DNA from 4 places in the Streptomyces sp. NPDC005551 genome. Region 4 is predicted to be linked to each of the others. Evidence: riboswitches for the same ligand, from Rfam matches in the RefSeq annotation. Region 4 holds a riboswitch; each other region holds the start of a gene.
What was found. Region 4 has a riboswitch for cobalamin ahead of ACFYP4_RS32170 (cobalamin biosynthesis protein). Riboswitches for the same ligand answer to the same signal wherever they lie in the genome.

Region 1 (4,178 bases), on a different contig from region 4:
CCGTCCAGGCCGACTCGATCTCCTGGACCACCCGCCACATCGGGACCCCGCGCCGAGCCACGACGACCACCACGTCCCGGCCCTCCCGGCGGGTGCCCGGGTCGTCCGCGCCGAAGGTGCGCCGCACATGGCGCAGCGCCCGGTCCACCCGGGCGCCGGCGTCCCCCTCGCCGTCCGCCCGCAACCAGGACCGCAGCGCGTTGTTGTGGGCCGCGACCACCGCGGCCGCGATCACGTCGGCCTCCAGGGTTCCGTCGCGCCGCCCCGCGAAGCGGGTGCGCAGATGGTCCGCGAGGGCACGTTCGTAGCGCCAGACCACGGACAGCTCGTACGCGCGCAGTCCGGGCACCCGCCGGGTGAGCCGGTAGCGCTGCACGGAGAACGTCGGGTTCTCGGCGTACATCCGCAGCACGAGCCGGGCCGCGTCGCAGACCTGCTCGACCGGGTCCGCCGGGCCGGAGCCGGAGTTCAGGAACTCGGTCATCTCGGCGAGGCAGCGCTCGTGGTCCGGGAAGACCACGTCCTCCTTCGACGGGAAGTACCGGAAGAACGACCGCCGTCCCACCCCGGCCAGCGTCACGATGTCGTCGACCGTGGTCTGCTCGTAGCCGCGTTCGAGGAACAGCCGGAACGCCGCCGCGACCAGCGCGTCGCGCATCGGGGGTTTCGGGGCGCCCGTCCCGGCCGACGGGCTCCGGCGGGGAGTCTCACTCATGCGGGGAAACTAGCATCGGCGATCACATATGACACTCAGTGCCGCCCCTGGAGGGGACTGAGTGTCATATCGGTGGGCGTCCCCGGCGGGCTCGGCCCTCGTCCCCGGCGTCAGCCGCCGTCGGCGGGGCGCACCGCCCACCGCTGCTCGACCCTGGCCAGCCGCCAGTAGGCGAGCGCGGCGGCCCACACGACCACGAACAGACCGACGATGATGAAGCCCACGTTGTCGAGGTCGAGCCCGGCGATCCAGCCCGTGACCGCGTCCCGCAGGTCGAGCCGGTCGTGCAGGACGCCGACCAGTTCGATCGTGCCGATCAGGAACGCCACCGCGATCGACAGGCCGGTGATGGTGAGGTTGTAGAACACCTTGCGCACGGGGTTCGAGAAGGCCCACTGGTAGGCGAAGTTCATGAACGTGCCGTCGAGCGTGTCGAACAGGCTCATGCCCGCGGCGAACAGCAGCGGCAGGCACAGGATCGCGTACCAGGGCAGCCCCGCCGCGGCGCCGCTGCCCGCCATCACCATCAGCGTGACCTCCGTCGCGGTGTCGAAGCCGAGGCCGAAGAGGAAGCCCAGCGGGAACATCTGCCCCGGGCGGCTGATGGACTTGGTGAACCGGCCGAGGATCCGGTTCATGAATCCCCGTGAGTCCAGGTGTCCTTCGAGTTCCTTCTCGTCGTACGTCCCGGCCCGCATCGCGCGAAAGACCCGCAGGATGCCCATGAGGGCCACGAGGTTGAGCGCGGCGATGAGGTAGAGGAACACGCCCGAGACGGTCGTACCCATGACGCCGAGCACCTGGTGCGTGCTCGACCCCTCGTTCATGATCCGGCCGGCCACCTGGGTGCCGCCCGCGATGAGCGCCGCGAGCAGGACCACCACGCTGGAGTGGCCGAGCGCGAACCAGAACCCCACCGACACCGGCCGCTTGCCGTCGGCCATCAGCTTGCGCGTCGTGTTGTCGATGGCCGCTATGTGGTCGGCGTCGAAGGCGTGCCGCATGCCGAGCGTGTACGCGGTGACGCCGAGGCCGATGCCGAACGCCTTCGAACCGACCTCGTAGTGCGCCGGCACGACCAGCAGGAAGAGCACGCCGAACGCGACGACGTGCAGGGCGGCGATCACCGCCAGCAGGCCGGCGGTACGGACGGTGTCCTCGCGTCGCCATTGGAAGGCGGCGGGCCCGGTGGGCAGGGTCATGCGGTCACGCTCCAGCACCTCGTGGATCACTTCGTGAGATGCCGTGGCCGGTCTCCTGGCTCGCGGGTACCTCCCGCACGAGCCGAAGCCGGGCGTGGCGGAGGGTCGACGCGCCCGCCCCTGCCTTCCCGGCCGTCCGGCCAGTGGCGCCGCCCTGGAGCGGCACGGGACGGGAACTCCCCGATCACAGTGGCGAGGGCCGCTCCGGACTGAGCCCCTGAAAGGCTGTCACCGGTCTTCCCGAACACCACGGCCCGCCAACCTTAGGTGCCGCCCGTCAACCGCTGCAAGCCTGCACGGTTGCGCAGGTATCGAAGATCACAGTGCCGCCTGGAAGAATGCCGTCATGCATCTCGTCCCCGCCGACCGTGCCGACCGGCGCACCATCGACGGCCACCGGGTCTGCGACGCCGTCGCCGCCATCGGCGAGCCCGCGGCCGTACGCGCCTGGGCCGACCGCTTCTCGCTGCTCGCCGACCCCGGCAGGCTGGCGCTCCTGCTGGCGCTGCACCGGGCCGGGCCCCTGGCGGTGTCCGACCTGGCGATCGCGACCGGCATGAACGACCCCGCCGTCTCGCAGGCCTTGCGCCTGCTGCGGACGGCCGAGGTCGTCGTCGGCGAGCGGGAGGGACGCGTCGTGCGCTACCGCCTGATCGACGGGCCGGTTGCCGCGCTGCTGGCGCACTGCGGTACGGGTATCGCCTGATTCCGGACGTGTTTCCGCGAGCCGTACCGCAAGGAGAGCTGTCGCGGACCGTGTCGCTGTTCGGCCGAACGGGTGACCATGGGTAAGAATTGCCTGGTGCAGACAACCATGGCGAGCCAGGGCGGGGATGGCCAGTGAACAGCCACGACGTCACCGATGAACAGTGGGAAGGGCTCGCCCAGGTCGTTCCGTTGCGCGGCCGGGACGCGTGGCCGTCGGCCGTCGGCCACCGGTCGGTACCCGAAGCCCCGACCGAGGCGCGGCGCCGCTTCGTGGTCCTGCGGGTCAACGTGTTCGCGGACGCCCGTGAGGTCGCCGAAACGCTGATGGGCGGCACCCCCGTGCTCCTCGACCTGACGGGCGCGGAGACCGATGTCGCCAAGCGGGTACTGGACTTCAGCACGGGTGTGGTCTTCGGCCTGGCGAGCGGGATGCACCGGGTCGACCGGAACGTGTTCCTGCTGACGCCGCCCGGTACCGAGGTGCAGGGGCTGATGGAGAGCGCGGGGGTCCCCGGGCTGTGACCGGGGGGTGACGTCCCCGGGGTGGCCGGCGCCCCCGGGGGTCGCCATCAACGGGCGTGATCCCTCGAACGAAGGAAGACCGCCCGGCCGGAACGGTTCGCCTGGCGGCGGAGTCCTACCGTCCGGATATGACCGCGTCACCTGTGCCGCCGATGCCGGCCCCGTCACCCTTGCCGCCCTTGCCGCCCTTACAGTCCCCGCCGTCCGGGCCGTCCGCTGAGCACCGGACGTCCGCCGGACACAGCACGGATGCCGGACACCGCACGTCCGGCGGACACCCCACGGATGTCGGGGAACACCCGGAAGCCGGGGTGCGCCCGGGTGTTGGGGTCCGCCCGGAGGCCGGGGCGCGTCCGGACACCCGGGCGCGTCCGGAAGCCAGGGTGCTTCCGGGCGTCGGGGCCGGCCCGGATACCGGGGTTCGCTCGGAGGCCCGGGTCCGCCCGGACACCGGCGCGCGCCCAGGCACCGGCGTATGTCCGGACCGGCCCTCCGGCACGGAACCGGACGCGTGGGAGCGTGCTGCCGAGCCTGCGAGGCGGGAGCGGGTCCCCGAACCGCGTGCCGCGGCCCCCGGGATCCTCGCAGCGCCCCCGGCGGCGCCGGATGTTCCCGAGACGGCACCGGCCGCACCGAGCACCCCGCACACGCGGCCGGACCGGCCGAGCATCACCCGCCTACGGCTCTCCGCCTTCGCCGGACACCGCGGCGCCGCCTTCGCGCTCGGGCCGCTCACGCTCTTCGCGGGCCCCAGCGGCAGCGGCAAGTCCACGGCGCTGCGGGCGTACGAGGCACTGGCGCGGCTCGGCGGCGGGGCCGAACTGGGCGAGGTGTTCCCGGACCCGGCGGCCTGCGTTCCCGAAGGGGCCCGCCCGGACGCCCAGCGGCGGCGCGGTTTCCGTATCGGCTGTACGGCGGACGGTCCCGAGGGCCCCGTCCGGCTCGACCTCGCCGTACAGGCCGAACCCGAACTGCGCATCGTCGGCGAACGGCTGACGGCGGGCGGCCTCGTCCTGCTGGAGACGGCGCTG
Region 2 (4,178 bases), on a different contig from region 4:
CGGCGCACACAGTAGAACGCGTTCCAGAAATTGGGAATGCCGAAGACACGTCGGAGAACGCGCGGCCGCCCACACCTCCGGCGCCGCCGCCGAGCCGCCGGTCACCCACACCCCCGGCGCCACCGCCCTACGGCAGATGTCCTGGACGACCCGCCGGACGTAGCATGCGGGGAGACCCCGAAACCGGCTGGCCCGCCGGTTTTCCCGGAAGTGCAGGAATCGGCCCGAACACGAACCTGGACCCGCGCACCATGAAGACCGACAGACACGAAGCGGAGGACGGACCGTCGGCCCCCTCCACCAGACCGGCGCTGAACCGTGCCCGCATCGCCGCGGCGGCACTGGCGCTGATCGACGTGAACGGGCTGCGCGCCTTCTCGATGCGCAAGCTCGGTGCGGGACTCGGCGTGGACCCGATGACCGCGTACCGCTACTTCGAGGACCAGGACGCACTCTTCGACGGCGTCGCCGAACTCCTCCTGGAGGAGGTGGACTTCGATTCGCTGCCCTGGGGCGGCTCCTGGCGGGCGGTGGCCGAGCAGTACTGTCGGCGGCTGCGGCGCACGCTGCTCGCACACCCGCACGCCGTCGCCGTGTTCGCGACGCATCCGGTGCGCTCGCCCGCCGCGACGGACGCCTGCGCGCGGCTCGTCGACCATGTCGGCGCCGCGGGTTTCGGGCCCGCCCGGGCGGGCCGCATCGCCCGCTGCCTGCGGGAGTTCACCGTGGGACACGCGCTGAGCCTGGCCGTGCTGCGCCCCGGCGCGGAGGACTGCGCCGGCGACCCCGCCGAGCAGTTCGACACCGGGCTCACCGCGATGCTGGACGGCTTCGAACGCCTCGCCCGGCCTTCGCGCGCGAAGGCCCCGGGAGCCGTGGACCGGTCCGCCCGGCCGGACTGACGCCCGGGCACGAGAAGCGGGCCCCGGCCGGCCGGGGCCCGCCGTGATCTGCGCTCGCTCAGGGAGCGACCGGTGCCGCGGTCACCGGCTTCTCCTCCCTGCCCTGGGCGGGGGCGGTCCCGGGCGCCGTCAGCCGCTGGGCCAGTGCGCCGAAGACGAGCCCGAAGGACGTCCACAGCGTCAGCTGGATCGCCAGTGCCGCGAGCCGGAACTGCCACAGCAGGGTGCCCGAGAAGTCCCTCGGTACCTCGTCGACCGCCGGAAGGAACGCGTACGCCAGACCGACGGCGGCGACGAAGAACGCCCCGGCGGCCAGCGTGGCGTTCCAGTTGCCCAGCCGCGGTGCGAGGCGCTTGCCGAGGATCACGGTCGCGACGGCGAGCAGCACGCTGAGGACGACCATGAGGAAGTACAGCGTCGTCCGCTTGCCGATGGTGTCGGCGTCACCGACGGACGGCGGGTTGGCCGGGTACTTGAGGAACGGCACGACGTAGACCGCGACCAGGCCCGCCGTCGACAGCAGCAGCGCACTCGCCCGGGGCCCGAAGCGGCCGATCCGTCCGAGGGCGAAGCAGTACGCGAGGGCGGCGATGCCGCCGAAGGCGATCCCGTAGACGAGGACGCCGGTGGCCAGGCCCCCGGTGGACTGCATGGTGCGGGTCACCGTCTCCACGCCGTGTTCGTGGTGGTGCGCGTGCGACTCCTCGTAGGCGATCGCGGCGTCCACGCGGGACTCACCGAGGAAGTACGCGACGGCGAGGGCGAGCAGGCCGGCGGCGAGACCCGCCAGCATGCCGCGCACCAAGAGGTTTCTGACTGTTGCTGAGTTCATCGGCTCGTACGCTTCCTCGTCGCCGTCAGTGGCAGGGGAAGCCGAGCAGATGGCGGGCGTCGTGCACCCACTCGTGCACGTTCTCGCCCGAGACGAGCGCGGTGGCGCCCTGTTCGGCGCCGACGAAGTAGAGCAGGACCAGCATCAGGATGCCGAAGAAGACCGCCCAGGGGGCGATCGCGCCGATCGGCAGCTTGGCGGGAACGGCGGTGGGGGTGGCGGTCGGCTGAGCGACGGACTGCGCCATGTGGCAGGACCTCCTGGGGAACTCGCGTCCCATCGTGGTGGTGCACAGGACGACGGCTGCGGGTCTGACTTGCCCTGCCTTCACCACCCCTGGCGGGAGCGGCACTTGCGGGGATTACAGTGGCGCGACCGTGCCGGATTCTCACCGGGCTTCCGCCGTACCGTCGTCAATATCGTCGAGACCGTACCGCGAAGCGGAGGTCCGGCCAAGGGCGCACGGGAGGCACGGCGCGCGCCCCGGGGCTCACGACCACGGCCAACTCCCGTTCCGCGCACGGCGTTCGGCCGCCGGCATTTCGATCACGAGAGCGGATCCATGACGACCCGAGTGACCTTGATCTCAGCAGCGTCGAGCGCGGCGCTCCGCGAGGCCCGCTTCGACGACGGCTGTCCCGCGGACGCCGGCGGACTGCGGCTCGCCCGGGCCGCCGCGGGCACGTTCACGGCCGCGGGCGAGCGGTGGGTCTCCCCCAGCGTGCGCTGCCGGGACACCGCGGGCGCGCTCGGTCTGGACGCGGTCGAGGTGGCGGAGTTCGCCGGTCTCGACGTGGGCCGCTGGCGCGGGGCGACGCTGGACGAGGTGGGCGCGACGGAACCGGAAGCGGTCGCGCGATGGCTGGCGGACCCGGGGTCCGCTCCGCACGGCGGGGAGTCGGTGCGGGACTTCTGCGACCGGGTCGCCCGGGGGCTGGAGCGGGCGGCGGAGCACACGGGGCGCGTCGTCGCCGTCGTGGAGCCGGAGGTCGTACGGGCCGCGCTGGTACGGGCTCTCGGGGCGCCCGAGTCCGCGTTCTGGCGGATCGACGTACCGCCGCTGACCGCCACGGACCTCAGCGGACGCTCGCGCCGCTGGAACGTGCGCGCCGGACGCCCGCTGCCGGACCGGGACACGGGGCGGGAAGCGCACCGGCGGGGCGCCGACCGGGACGAGCCCCGGTGAGACGCGGACCGGGACCAACGCCCGCGTGATGCGGACCGGGACTCGCGCTCGCGTGACACGGACCGGCACCCGCGCCCGCGTGACAGGGGCCGAGGCCGGCAGCGATGTGGGGCCCGGCAGGCCGCCTTACCGTCGGCAGCCCCGGGCGACCCGGGCACCCCGGGCCGCCCGGGTGTGCCTGCGGGTTCCCGGGTGTGCCGGCGGGTGCCCGCGGGTGCCGAGGGTGGGACGGCCCGCCTCAGCGGAGCGTGGCCATGAAGTCCATGCAGGCCTGGGCGCACTCACGGCAGGACTTCGCACTGCCCTGCGCGCCGGGGTGGTCGTCGAAGACGTCGGCGCACTCCAGGCAGACGTCCCGGCACCACTCCAGCTGGACGCGCATGCCCGCCTCGTCCAGACCCGACTGCTCGGACAGCATGCGGCACGTCGCGTCGCACACCTCCGCGCACAAGACGCCCTTGCGGCGTACCAGTTCCTGCTCCTTCGGCCCGTCCGGATCCACGAGGCTCGCACGCAGAGCACCTGCCCGCGCACACTCCGCACACGACTGCGCGCACGCGAAGCGGTCCTCCAGGAACCGGAAGAGCTCCTGCTCAGATGTCATCGAGGTCACCCGCCCCGAGTAGCCGCGGTCGCCCCTGTCAAACGCCGCGCTCTTGGGCCCCGGCCGGCGCGACCCGCCCGGTTCACGCGAGGGACGAGGGGTACTCGCGGGACAAAACCCCCACAAGGGACGGATGGGTCATGAACCTACTGGTGAACGACATGGCGGCGAGCGCCAACCGCGGTCTGGTGGCCGGCTTCGCGCCGCTGGTGATCGGTCTGGCCGTCGTGGCGCTGCTGGGCGGTGCCATGTGGATGGGCAGCCGGGTCCGCCGCGAGGAGCCGCCGCGCCCCCGGGCCGACGAACAGCCGAGGCCGCCCGTGAGCGGTCCGGTGTTCGAGGTCTACGAGAACCGCGAGCCCGACGAGGTGCCCCGGAGCAGTCAGCGTCTGACCCCGTACCAGCTGGCGGCCCACGGCAACATCGCCTCGAAGCCGAGCGGGAACACCACACGACGTCGGTGGAGCGCGGGCTCCAGCGGCTCCTTCGGCAGTGGCGGCTCCGGCTCCCACTGACCGCCGCCCGCTCTTCCCTCCCCCGCCCCGCGCGCCGCGGGGGGAGAGCCGTCCCTCGGTGACCGGTCGGCGCGCGGCTGGTCACCGTCACGCCTTCACGAACGCGCTGTTTCCGTTCTGCGAACAACGGGCCGCAGGG
Region 3 (4,178 bases), on a different contig from region 4:
CACCTCGATGACGTCCTCGCCCAGGGGATCCGTCAACTCCCCGCCGATGAACAGCTGTCCGTGTTCCACGAGCTCGGTCATGGCGACTGCCTCTCCGGAGGACGCTTCCTGACGAGTCATCAGATACGAGAACTGATACCAGTTCCGGCCCGACGAGTCCACGGAGCCCGCACTCGCGCACGACCGCGAAGCCCAACCAACGGCGCATGCGGTCGACTTGGGCCACCATTGGAACCGGTTCTAGTTATAGTGGCCGGGACACGGCGACGGGGGGAAGCCCATGACGCAGGTGACCGATCACGGCGGGGGCGTACGGTCGATCAGGGTCCCCATCCCGGACAACCCCCTCGGCCACACGCTGGTGTACGTCGTGGACACCGACCGGGGGCCCGTCCTCGTCGACACCGGCTGGGACGACCCCGCGTCCCTGGACGTCCTCAGCGCCGGGCTCACCGGCTGCGGCACCTCCGTCGCCGAGATCCACGGCGTGGTCGTCACCCACCACCACCCCGACCACCACGGCCTGTCCGCGGCGGTGCGGGAGGCGTCGGGCGCCTGGATCGCGATGCACGCGGCGGACGCCTCCGTCGTCCGGCGGATGCGCGAGTACCGGCCCGAGCGGTGGTTCACGTACATGGCGGACAAGCTGGCGGCGGCCGGCGCCCCCGAGGCGCACGTGGCACCGCTGCGCACCGCCCGCCCCCGGGCGCTGCCCGGCCTCTCCCCCGCGCTCCCCGACCGCGAGATCGTCCCCGGCGACCTCCTCGACCTGCCGGGCCGCCGGCTGCGCGCGATCTGGACGCCCGGCCACACGCCGGGCCACGTCTGCCTGCACCTGGAGGAGGACCATCCGGCACGGCTCGCGGGCCGCGGGCGCCTGTTCTCCGGCGACCACCTGCTGCCGGAGATCACCCCGCACATCGGCCTGTACGAGGATCCGGACGACGCCACGGTCACCGACCCGCTCGGCGACTACCGCGACTCCCTGGAGCGCGTCGGCCGTCTCGGCGCCGCCGAGGTGCTCCCCGCCCACCAGTACGCCTTCACGGACGCGGCGGCACGCGTCCGGGCACTGCTCGCCCACCACGAGGAACGGCTCACCGGGCTGCTCGGCCTGCTCCGCGTCCCGCTCACCGCCTGGCAGCTGGCCGAGCGCATGGAGTGGAACCGCCCCTGGGAGCGCATCCCGTACTCCTCGCGGAACATCGCCGTCTCCGAGGCCGAGGCCCACGTGCGCCGGCTGGTGAAGCTGGGCCGGGCGGAGACCGTACCGGGGAGCGATCCCGTCACGTACCGGGCCGTGTGACCGGCACGGGGGCCGCCCGCCCGCCGCCGGGGGCGTACCGGGCGGCCCTCGGGCCGTGGACCGCGGGCCGGTAGAGTGAGCGCGTCGTCATCACACCCGTACGGGGGGAAGCCGGTGCAATTCCGGCGCTGACCCGCAACCGTGAACCGTCCGCCGGACGGTGAGCCGGATCGCCTCGCGCGGGACGTGACCGGCTCGTGCCTGCGGCAGCCCGCCGCCGGCCGGCACCGTCGAGGGATACGGAGCCGGAGCCACCCGGTACTCCAGTGTGCCCGGTGCCGCCCGGCTCCCCGCAGGGAGAGTCATGTCTGTTCGCCGCACCGCCGCGGTACTGGCCGTCACCGCCGTGATCGGTACGGCGGCCGCACCCGCCGCCCTCGCCGACGACTCGTCCCCGTCCCCATCGCCCTCGCGGGCGCTCCCCTCCGGGCTGTACGGCACCACCGACCCCACCTACGACGGTGTCTGGCGGCAGTCGCTCGCGCTGCTCGCCCAGCACACCGCGGGCGTGAAGCCCGCCCGCAAGGCCGTCGACTGGCTGACCGGGCAGCAGTGCGCGAGCGGCGCCTTCGCGCCCTACCGCGCCGACGCGTCCGCGAAGTGCGACGCGAAGACGACGGTGGACACGAACAGCACCGCCGCCGCGGTGCAGGCGCTCGCCGCGCTCGGCGGCCACGCCGCCGAGACGGACAAGGCCCTCGCCTGGCTGAAGTCGGCGCAGAACAAGGACGGCGGCTGGGGCTTCGCCGCGGGCGGGGCCAGCGACGCGAACTCGACCTCCGTGGTGATCGGCGCGCTCGCCGCCGCGGGTGACCGGCCCGCAGACGTCACCAAGGGCGGCAGGTCCCCGTACGACGCCCTGCTGAAGCTGGCGGTCCCCTGCGGCGACGACGGCGGCGGGGCCTTCGCCTACCAGCCCGACAAGAAGGGGGCGCTCGCGGCGAACGAGGACGCCACCGCGGCCGGTGTGCTCGGCGCCCTCGGCAAGGGGTTCGCGGCGCCGGCGGGCAAGGCGGCGGGCGGCTCGGCCTGCGCGGACGCGGAGAAGCCCACGCCCCGGGACGCGGCCCGCAACGGCGCGGCCCACCTCGCCGGCGTCCTGCACGGCACCCCCTACCTGAAGTCGGCGATGCCCGGCGCCAAGGACCAGCCCGACCACGGCAACACCGCGGACGCCGTCGTCGCGCTCGCCGCCGCGGGCCGCACCGGCGACACGGACGGGCCCCTCGCCTGGCTGGAGAAGAACTCCGGCGCCTGGGCGGCGAAGTCCGGGCCCGCCGCGTACGCGCAGCTGATCTTCGCGGCGCACGCGACCGGCACCGACCCGCGCGACTTCGGCGGCGCGGACCTGGTCCGGCAGCTCGGCGCGACCGGTCCGGCGACGCAGGCCTCCGGCCACTCGGACGGTCCCGGCACGGACCAGGGCGACAAGAAGAAGGACAGCGACGAGGACGGCGGGATCGGCGTCTGGTGGATCGTCGGCGTGGGCCTCGTCGCCGGCGTCGGCGTGGGCTTCCTGATCAGCGGCCGCAACAGGAAGCGGCAGCCGTGACCCGGCGCGGCGGCGTCGCCGCGGTCCTCGCCCTGCTGCTCCTCGTGCTCGGCGGGGCGGGCGAGGCCGGGGCCGCCGGCTACCGCTACTGGTCGTTCTGGGACCTGACCGGCGGGACGTGGGCGTACGCCACCCAGGGGCCGTCGACGGCGCGGCCGTCCGACGGTGCCGTGCAGGGATTCCGGTTCGCGGTGAGCGAGGACTCCTCGCGCGCGGTGAAGCCGCGCGGGAACACGGACTTCGGGTCCATCTGCGCCGGCACGCCCGCCCGGGACGGCACGAAGCGGATCGCTCTCGTCCTCGACTTCGGTACGGCCGCGGACGCGCCGTCCGGTGAGACGCCGCCGCGGCCGCGTACCGCCTGCGCGCGGGTCCGTCCCGACGCGACGACGGCCGAGGCGCTCGCCGCCGTGGCGAAGCCGCTGCGCTACGACAGCAACGCGCTGCTGTGCGCCATCGCGGGCTATCCGCGGGCCGGCTGCGGCGAACAGGTCGCGGCCGACGAGCCGGGCGCCTCCGCCGGTCCCCGCTCCGAGTCGGAGTCCGGCTCCGCGTCCGGCTCCGGGGACTCCGGCCCGTCGGTCGGGCTGCTCGCGGGGCTCGCGGCGGTCGCGGCACTGGGGGCGGCGGCGGTCTGGCAGGCCCGGCGCCGCCGACACTGACGTGAGGTGGAACCTGTGACGACGGACGAGCACGACCGTCCCGCTCCGCCCGCCCCACGGAAGGCCGGCCGCCCCGCGGCCAGGCCGGCCCCGACCGAGGGCAGCCGCCTCGCGGACGGGTCCACTCCGGCCAAGGACAGCCACGCTGCCGAAGGGGCGGCTCCGGCCGCGCACGGCCGCACCCCGGAACGGCAGGCTGCCCAAGGCGCGGACGGCCGCTCCCCGGGACAGTCGGCCCCGGCCGAGGACGGCCGCACCCCGGGACAGTCGGCCCCGGCCGAGGACGGCCGCACCCCGGGACGGCAGGGTCCCAAGGGCCGGGACGGTCGCCAGGCGGAGCGGCCGATGCCGGCCGCGAACAACCGCCTCTCGGAACGGCAGGCTGCCCGGGCCACTGACGACCACCCCTCGGGACGGTCGACCCCGGCCGAACACGCCCGCACCCCGGGCCCTCCGGACGACGACCCGGCGTGGCGGACTTCCCGGGGCGGTCGCCTGCGCGGGCGCGGTGCGGGCGTCCCGGGCGGTCTTCCCCGGGAGCCGGTCACCGGTCCGGGCGCGCTCCGCCGGCGTCTGACGGCGGAGGCCAACCGTGGCAACGCCCTGCACCCGGGCGCCTGGTGGATCTGGGCCCTGGGCCTGGGTACCGCCGCCTCCC
Region 4 (4,178 bases):
CTGGTGGGATGAAAGGCAGTCCTGTCGGAGCGCCCGACTCGATGAGCCGCCACAGCGCGTCCGTGTCCGCGTGTTCCTCGATCAGATCGCCGAGCAGGTCCAGTTGCTCCTCGCGCAGCGTGGCGAACGACGTGCCGGCGGCCGGCACGAAGCGGCGGCCCGCGGCGGCCGCCACCTCCCGCAGGAAGGCGCGCCGGAACCCGTCCGACTCCAGCGAGCCGTGCCAGTGCGTGCCCCAGACGGCGCCGACCCGGCAGCCGTCCAGGAAGGGTTCGCCGCCGGTGACCTCGGCGACCCCGTGGTGGATCTCGTAGCCCTCGACGTGCTCGCCGAGCGCCTCGCCCACGGGCCGCGTAAGGGTCTTCTCCCGCGCGAACCGCACGCGCACGGGCAGCAGTCCGAGCCCGTCGACGTGCCCCGCCCGCGACTCGACGTCGTCCTCGATGTGCTCGCCGAGGGCCTGGAAGCCGCCGCAGATCCCGAGCACCGGACGCCCCTCGGCGGCCCGCCGGGCGATCGCGTCCGCGAGGCCGCGCTCCCGCAGCCACTGAAGGGCCCGCACCGTCCCCCGGGTGCCCGGTACGACGACGAGGTCGGCGTCGGCCAGTTCCTCCGCCCGGTCCACGAACCGCACCACGACGCCCGGTTCCGCGGCGAGGGCGTCGACGTCCGTGAAGTTGGACATCAGCGGGACCGCGCAGACCGCGACCCGCAGCACGTCCTCGCCGACGGGCGGCGCCACGACGGACTCCCGAACGGTCCCGCGCAGCGAAACCCTCAGTCCGTCCTCCTCGTCGATGCCGAGTCCGTGCCGGAAAGGCAGGACGCCGTACGAGGGCCGGCCGGTGAGACCGCGCAGCATGTCGAGCCCCGGCTCCAGCAGGGAGACGTCCCCGCGGAACTTGTTGACCAGGAAGCCTGCGACGAGTTCCTGGTCCTCGGGCGACAGCAGGGCCACCGTCCCGAAGAAGGAGGCGAACACGCCCCCGCGGTCGATGTCCCCGACCACGAGGACGGGCAGCCGCGCGTTCCGGGCGATGCCCATGTTCACGATGTCGGTACGGCGCAGGTTGATCTCGGCAGGACTGCCTGCCCCTTCACAGATCACCGCGTCATACGTGCCCCGCAATTGGGCCAGGCAGTCCAGCACGGTCCCGAGCAGTGCCTCCTGGCGGCCCCCGTGGTAGCCGCGCGCACTCATCTCGCCCACCGGCTTCCCCATGAGCACGACCTGGCTGCTGCGGTCGCTCCCCGGCTTGAGCAGCACCGGGTTCATCAGCGCGGTCGGCTCCACACGGGCGGCCTGTGCCTGCATGGCCTGCGCCCGCCCGATCTCCGCCCCCTCGCGCGTGACGAACGAGTTGAGGGACATGTTCTGCGCCTTGAAGGGCGCCACCTTCACGCCTTGGCGCACCAGCCACCGGCAGATCCCGGCGGTCACGACGCTCTTGCCGGCGTCGGAGGTGGTGCCGGCGATCAGCAGTCCGCCGCTCATCGGGTACGCCCCTTCGTGAGTCCCTGCGCGAGCAGCCGCCCGGCGACGCACACGCCCAGCGCGAGCCGGCTCACCCGCCGGGACAGCCGTACGGCCCGCTCGATGTCGTGGACGGCCACGGCCCGCCCGTCGCCGTTCAGCACGGGCCGGTGCTCGACCCGTCCCCCGTACGAGAGGGTCCCGCCCAGCCGTACGCCCAGGGCTCCCGCGAAGGAGGCCTCCACGGGACCGGCGTTGGGGCTGGGGTGCCTGGCGGCGTCGGCACGCCAGGCGCGTACGGCAGCGCGCGGATCGCCGCCCGCGACGGCCGCGAGTACGGCGGTCAGCCGGGCCCCCGGCCAGCCGGCGACGTCGTCGAGCCGCGCGGAGGCCCACCCGTAGCGGCGGTACCTGGCGGACCTGTGCCCGACCATCGCGTCCAGCGTGTTCACGGCCCGGAAGGCGACGAGCCCGGGCACACCGCCGACGGCGCCCCAGACCAGGGCACCCACGACGGCGTCGGAGGTGTTCTCCGCGACGGACTCGACCACGGCCCGGGCGATCCCGTCGGCGTCCAGCGCCTGCGGATCCCGCCCGCACAGGTGGGGCAGCCGCTCGCGGGCGGCGTCGACGTCCCCGGCGGCCAGCGCGCCGCCGACGGTCCTGGCCTCCCGGCCGAGGGAGGTGCCCCCGACGACGGCCCAGGTGGCGGCGGCGGTCAGCGCGACGGAGGCGGCGGGGGAGGTGCGCACACGGCGGCTCGCGAAGGCCGCGAGAACGGTGGCGCCGCCGGCGCAGACCGCGGTGTGCAGCGCGCCCCATCCGCGGTGGTCGCGCCACAGCACCCGTTCCACGGCGCCCGCGGCCCGCCCGAACGCGGCGACCGGGTGCCCGCGGCGGGGGTCGCCGAGGAGCAGGTCGCCGAGGAGGCCGGCGGTGGCGCCGTACGCGAAGACGCGATCGGCACGCACGGGCTCAGCCCGCCGTGGGGTGCGGCAGCACCCTCGTACTCGTCGTCAGGACCCGCAACGGGCAGCCGCGCATGGCGATATGTCCTCACTCAGGGTGTCCGCGCCCTGGTTCGAAGAGACCGGCGGTGAGAGTTCCTGGCTCCCGGGGGCGTTCTTCCCCGGTGACAGTGGCGGGACCGCGCCGGATTCGCACCGGCTTCCTCTCCTGCCGCCGTAGTTGGCTCCGGCAGTCCACCACGGGGTCAGAACAGCCGTCAACTTGCTGTTGACCTGCGAAGGGAGAGTGTGCGAAGCCCCACACGCAGGTGGGGTGCGGGACGGTGTTCCGTCCCGCACCCCACGTGAAGTGATGCCGTGTTGTTCGGTTTTTGTCGGGTATCGGCCCGGTCGTCAGGCGACGATCAGGTAGATGCCGTACGCCACGGCCGCCGCGCACGCGGCGAAGCAGGCGTACGCGCCGGTCACCGCGAGGGCGGCGGAACCGCCCCGGGTGGCCCCGGACTCGCGCTTGGAGAGGCCGACGATGCCGAGGGTGAAGAGGCCGACGAGGGCCACGGTGACCACGAGGCTGGCTCCGAAGACGGAGCCGAGGGCTGCCCAGTCGATGTTCATGCTGTTCGTTCCTTAGACCGTGGCCGGGCGGGTGGGCTCGGTGGGGGCGCCGGCGTCCGGGGCCGGGATGGTGGCCGTCAGGCCGAGGTCGGCCGTGGCGACCGGGCCGGCCGGCGGCGGGGTGACCGCGGCGATCGCGGCGGTCACGACGCCCGCGGGCTCGTCCTGACCGTCGTTGACGTTGGCCATGGTGACCGGCTGGCGGCGCGAGAGCGTCCAGATGACTCCGGCGCCGGCCACGAGCAGCGCGCCCGTGGTGACGATGCCCCAGGTGCCCTGCTGGGTGAGGAACTCGGCACCGGCGCCGACGAGTCCGGCGGCCGGCAGGGTCAGGCCCCACGCGATGAACATGCGGCTCGCGGTCGACCAGCGGACGACCCCGCCCTTGCGGCCGAGGCCCGAGCCCATGACGGCGCCGGAGCAGGACTGCGTGGTGGAGAGCGAGAAGCCCAGGTGCGAGGAGGCGAGGATGACCGTGGCGGCGCTGGTCTGGGCGGCGAAGCCCTGCGGCGGCGCGAGGTCGGTGAGGCCCTTGCCCATGGTGCGGATGATGCGCCAGCCGCCCAGGTAGGTACCGAGCGCGATGGCCATGCCGGCCGACACGATGACCCAGGTGGGAGGGTTGGAGCCCGGCGCGAGGACACCGCCGGTGACCAGGGCGAGGGTGATGATGCCCATGGTCTTCTGCGCGTCGTTCGTGCCGTGGGCCAGCGAGACCAGGCCCGCGGAGGCGATCTGGCCCGCGCGGTACCCCTTGGCGGTCGCCTTCTCGTCGGCGCGCCGCCCGATCCGGTACGTCAGGCGCGTGGCCAGCATCGCGGCGAGTCCGGCGACGACCGGTGCGGCGACCGCGGGGATGAGCACCTTGGTGACGACGGTCGAGCCGTTCACCGACGACCAGCCGGCCGACATCACCGCGGCGCCGATGAGGCCGCCGAAGAGTGCGTGGGAGGAGCTGGAGGGCAGACCCAGGAGCCAGGTCAGCAGATTCCACAGGATGGCGCCGACGAGAGCCGCGAAGATGACCTCCGTACGGATGCCCTCCTCGTTGATGATGCCGCCGGAGATGGTCTTGGCGACCTCCACGGAGAGGAAGGCGCCGACGAGGTTCAGCGCGGCGG

Region 1: linked by a shared signal. The riboswitch ahead of ACFYP4_RS01345 (HoxN/HupN/NixA family nickel/cobalt transporter) and the one ahead of ACFYP4_RS32170 (cobalamin biosynthesis protein) in region 4 are both predicted to bind cobalamin.
Region 2: linked by a shared signal. The riboswitch ahead of ACFYP4_RS15930 (CbtB-domain containing protein) and the one ahead of ACFYP4_RS32170 (cobalamin biosynthesis protein) in region 4 are both predicted to bind cobalamin.
Region 3: linked by a shared signal. The riboswitch ahead of ACFYP4_RS05040 (prenyltransferase/squalene oxidase repeat-containing protein) and the one ahead of ACFYP4_RS32170 (cobalamin biosynthesis protein) in region 4 are both predicted to bind cobalamin.

The regions. Positions count from the first base shown of each region.
Region 1 is NZ_JBIAJE010000001.1:350,556-354,733, forward strand. Features, by position in the region: gene ACFYP4_RS01340 (TetR family transcriptional regulator) at 1-658, opposite strand, end outside; gene ACFYP4_RS01345 (HoxN/HupN/NixA family nickel/cobalt transporter) at 826-1,917, opposite strand; cobalamin riboswitch at 1,945-2,184, opposite strand; gene ACFYP4_RS01350 (metalloregulator ArsR/SmtB family transcription factor) at 2,264-2,623, shown strand; gene ACFYP4_RS01355 (cell division protein SepF) at 2,758-3,147, shown strand; gene ACFYP4_RS01360 (ATP-binding protein) at 3,726-4,178, shown strand, end outside.
Region 2 is NZ_JBIAJE010000005.1:120,338-124,515, forward strand. Features, by position in the region: gene ACFYP4_RS15920 (TetR/AcrR family transcriptional regulator) at 252-902, shown strand; gene ACFYP4_RS15925 (CbtA family protein) at 961-1,734, opposite strand; gene ACFYP4_RS15930 (CbtB-domain containing protein) at 1,760-1,981, opposite strand; cobalamin riboswitch at 2,018-2,182, opposite strand; gene ACFYP4_RS15935 (histidine phosphatase family protein) at 2,297-2,920, shown strand; gene ACFYP4_RS15940 (four-helix bundle copper-binding protein) at 3,159-3,524, opposite strand; gene ACFYP4_RS15945 (DUF6479 family protein) at 3,665-4,039, shown strand.
Region 3 is NZ_JBIAJE010000002.1:178,673-182,850, forward strand. Features, by position in the region: gene ACFYP4_RS05030 (aldehyde dehydrogenase) at 1-81, opposite strand, end outside; gene ACFYP4_RS05035 (MBL fold metallo-hydrolase) at 281-1,306, shown strand; cobalamin riboswitch at 1,370-1,503, shown strand; gene ACFYP4_RS05040 (prenyltransferase/squalene oxidase repeat-containing protein) at 1,611-2,858, shown strand; gene ACFYP4_RS05045 (SCO2322 family protein) at 2,855-3,520, shown strand; gene ACFYP4_RS05050 (CbiQ family ECF transporter T component) at 4,094-4,178, shown strand, end outside.
Region 4 is NZ_JBIAJE010000015.1:63,830-68,007, reverse strand. Features, by position in the region: gene ACFYP4_RS32175 (cobyric acid synthase) at 1-1,495, opposite strand, end outside; gene ACFYP4_RS32170 (cobalamin biosynthesis protein) at 1,492-2,445, opposite strand; cobalamin riboswitch at 2,554-2,697, opposite strand; gene ACFYP4_RS32165 (hypothetical protein) at 2,836-3,057, opposite strand; gene ACFYP4_RS32160 (inorganic phosphate transporter) at 3,070-4,178, opposite strand, start outside.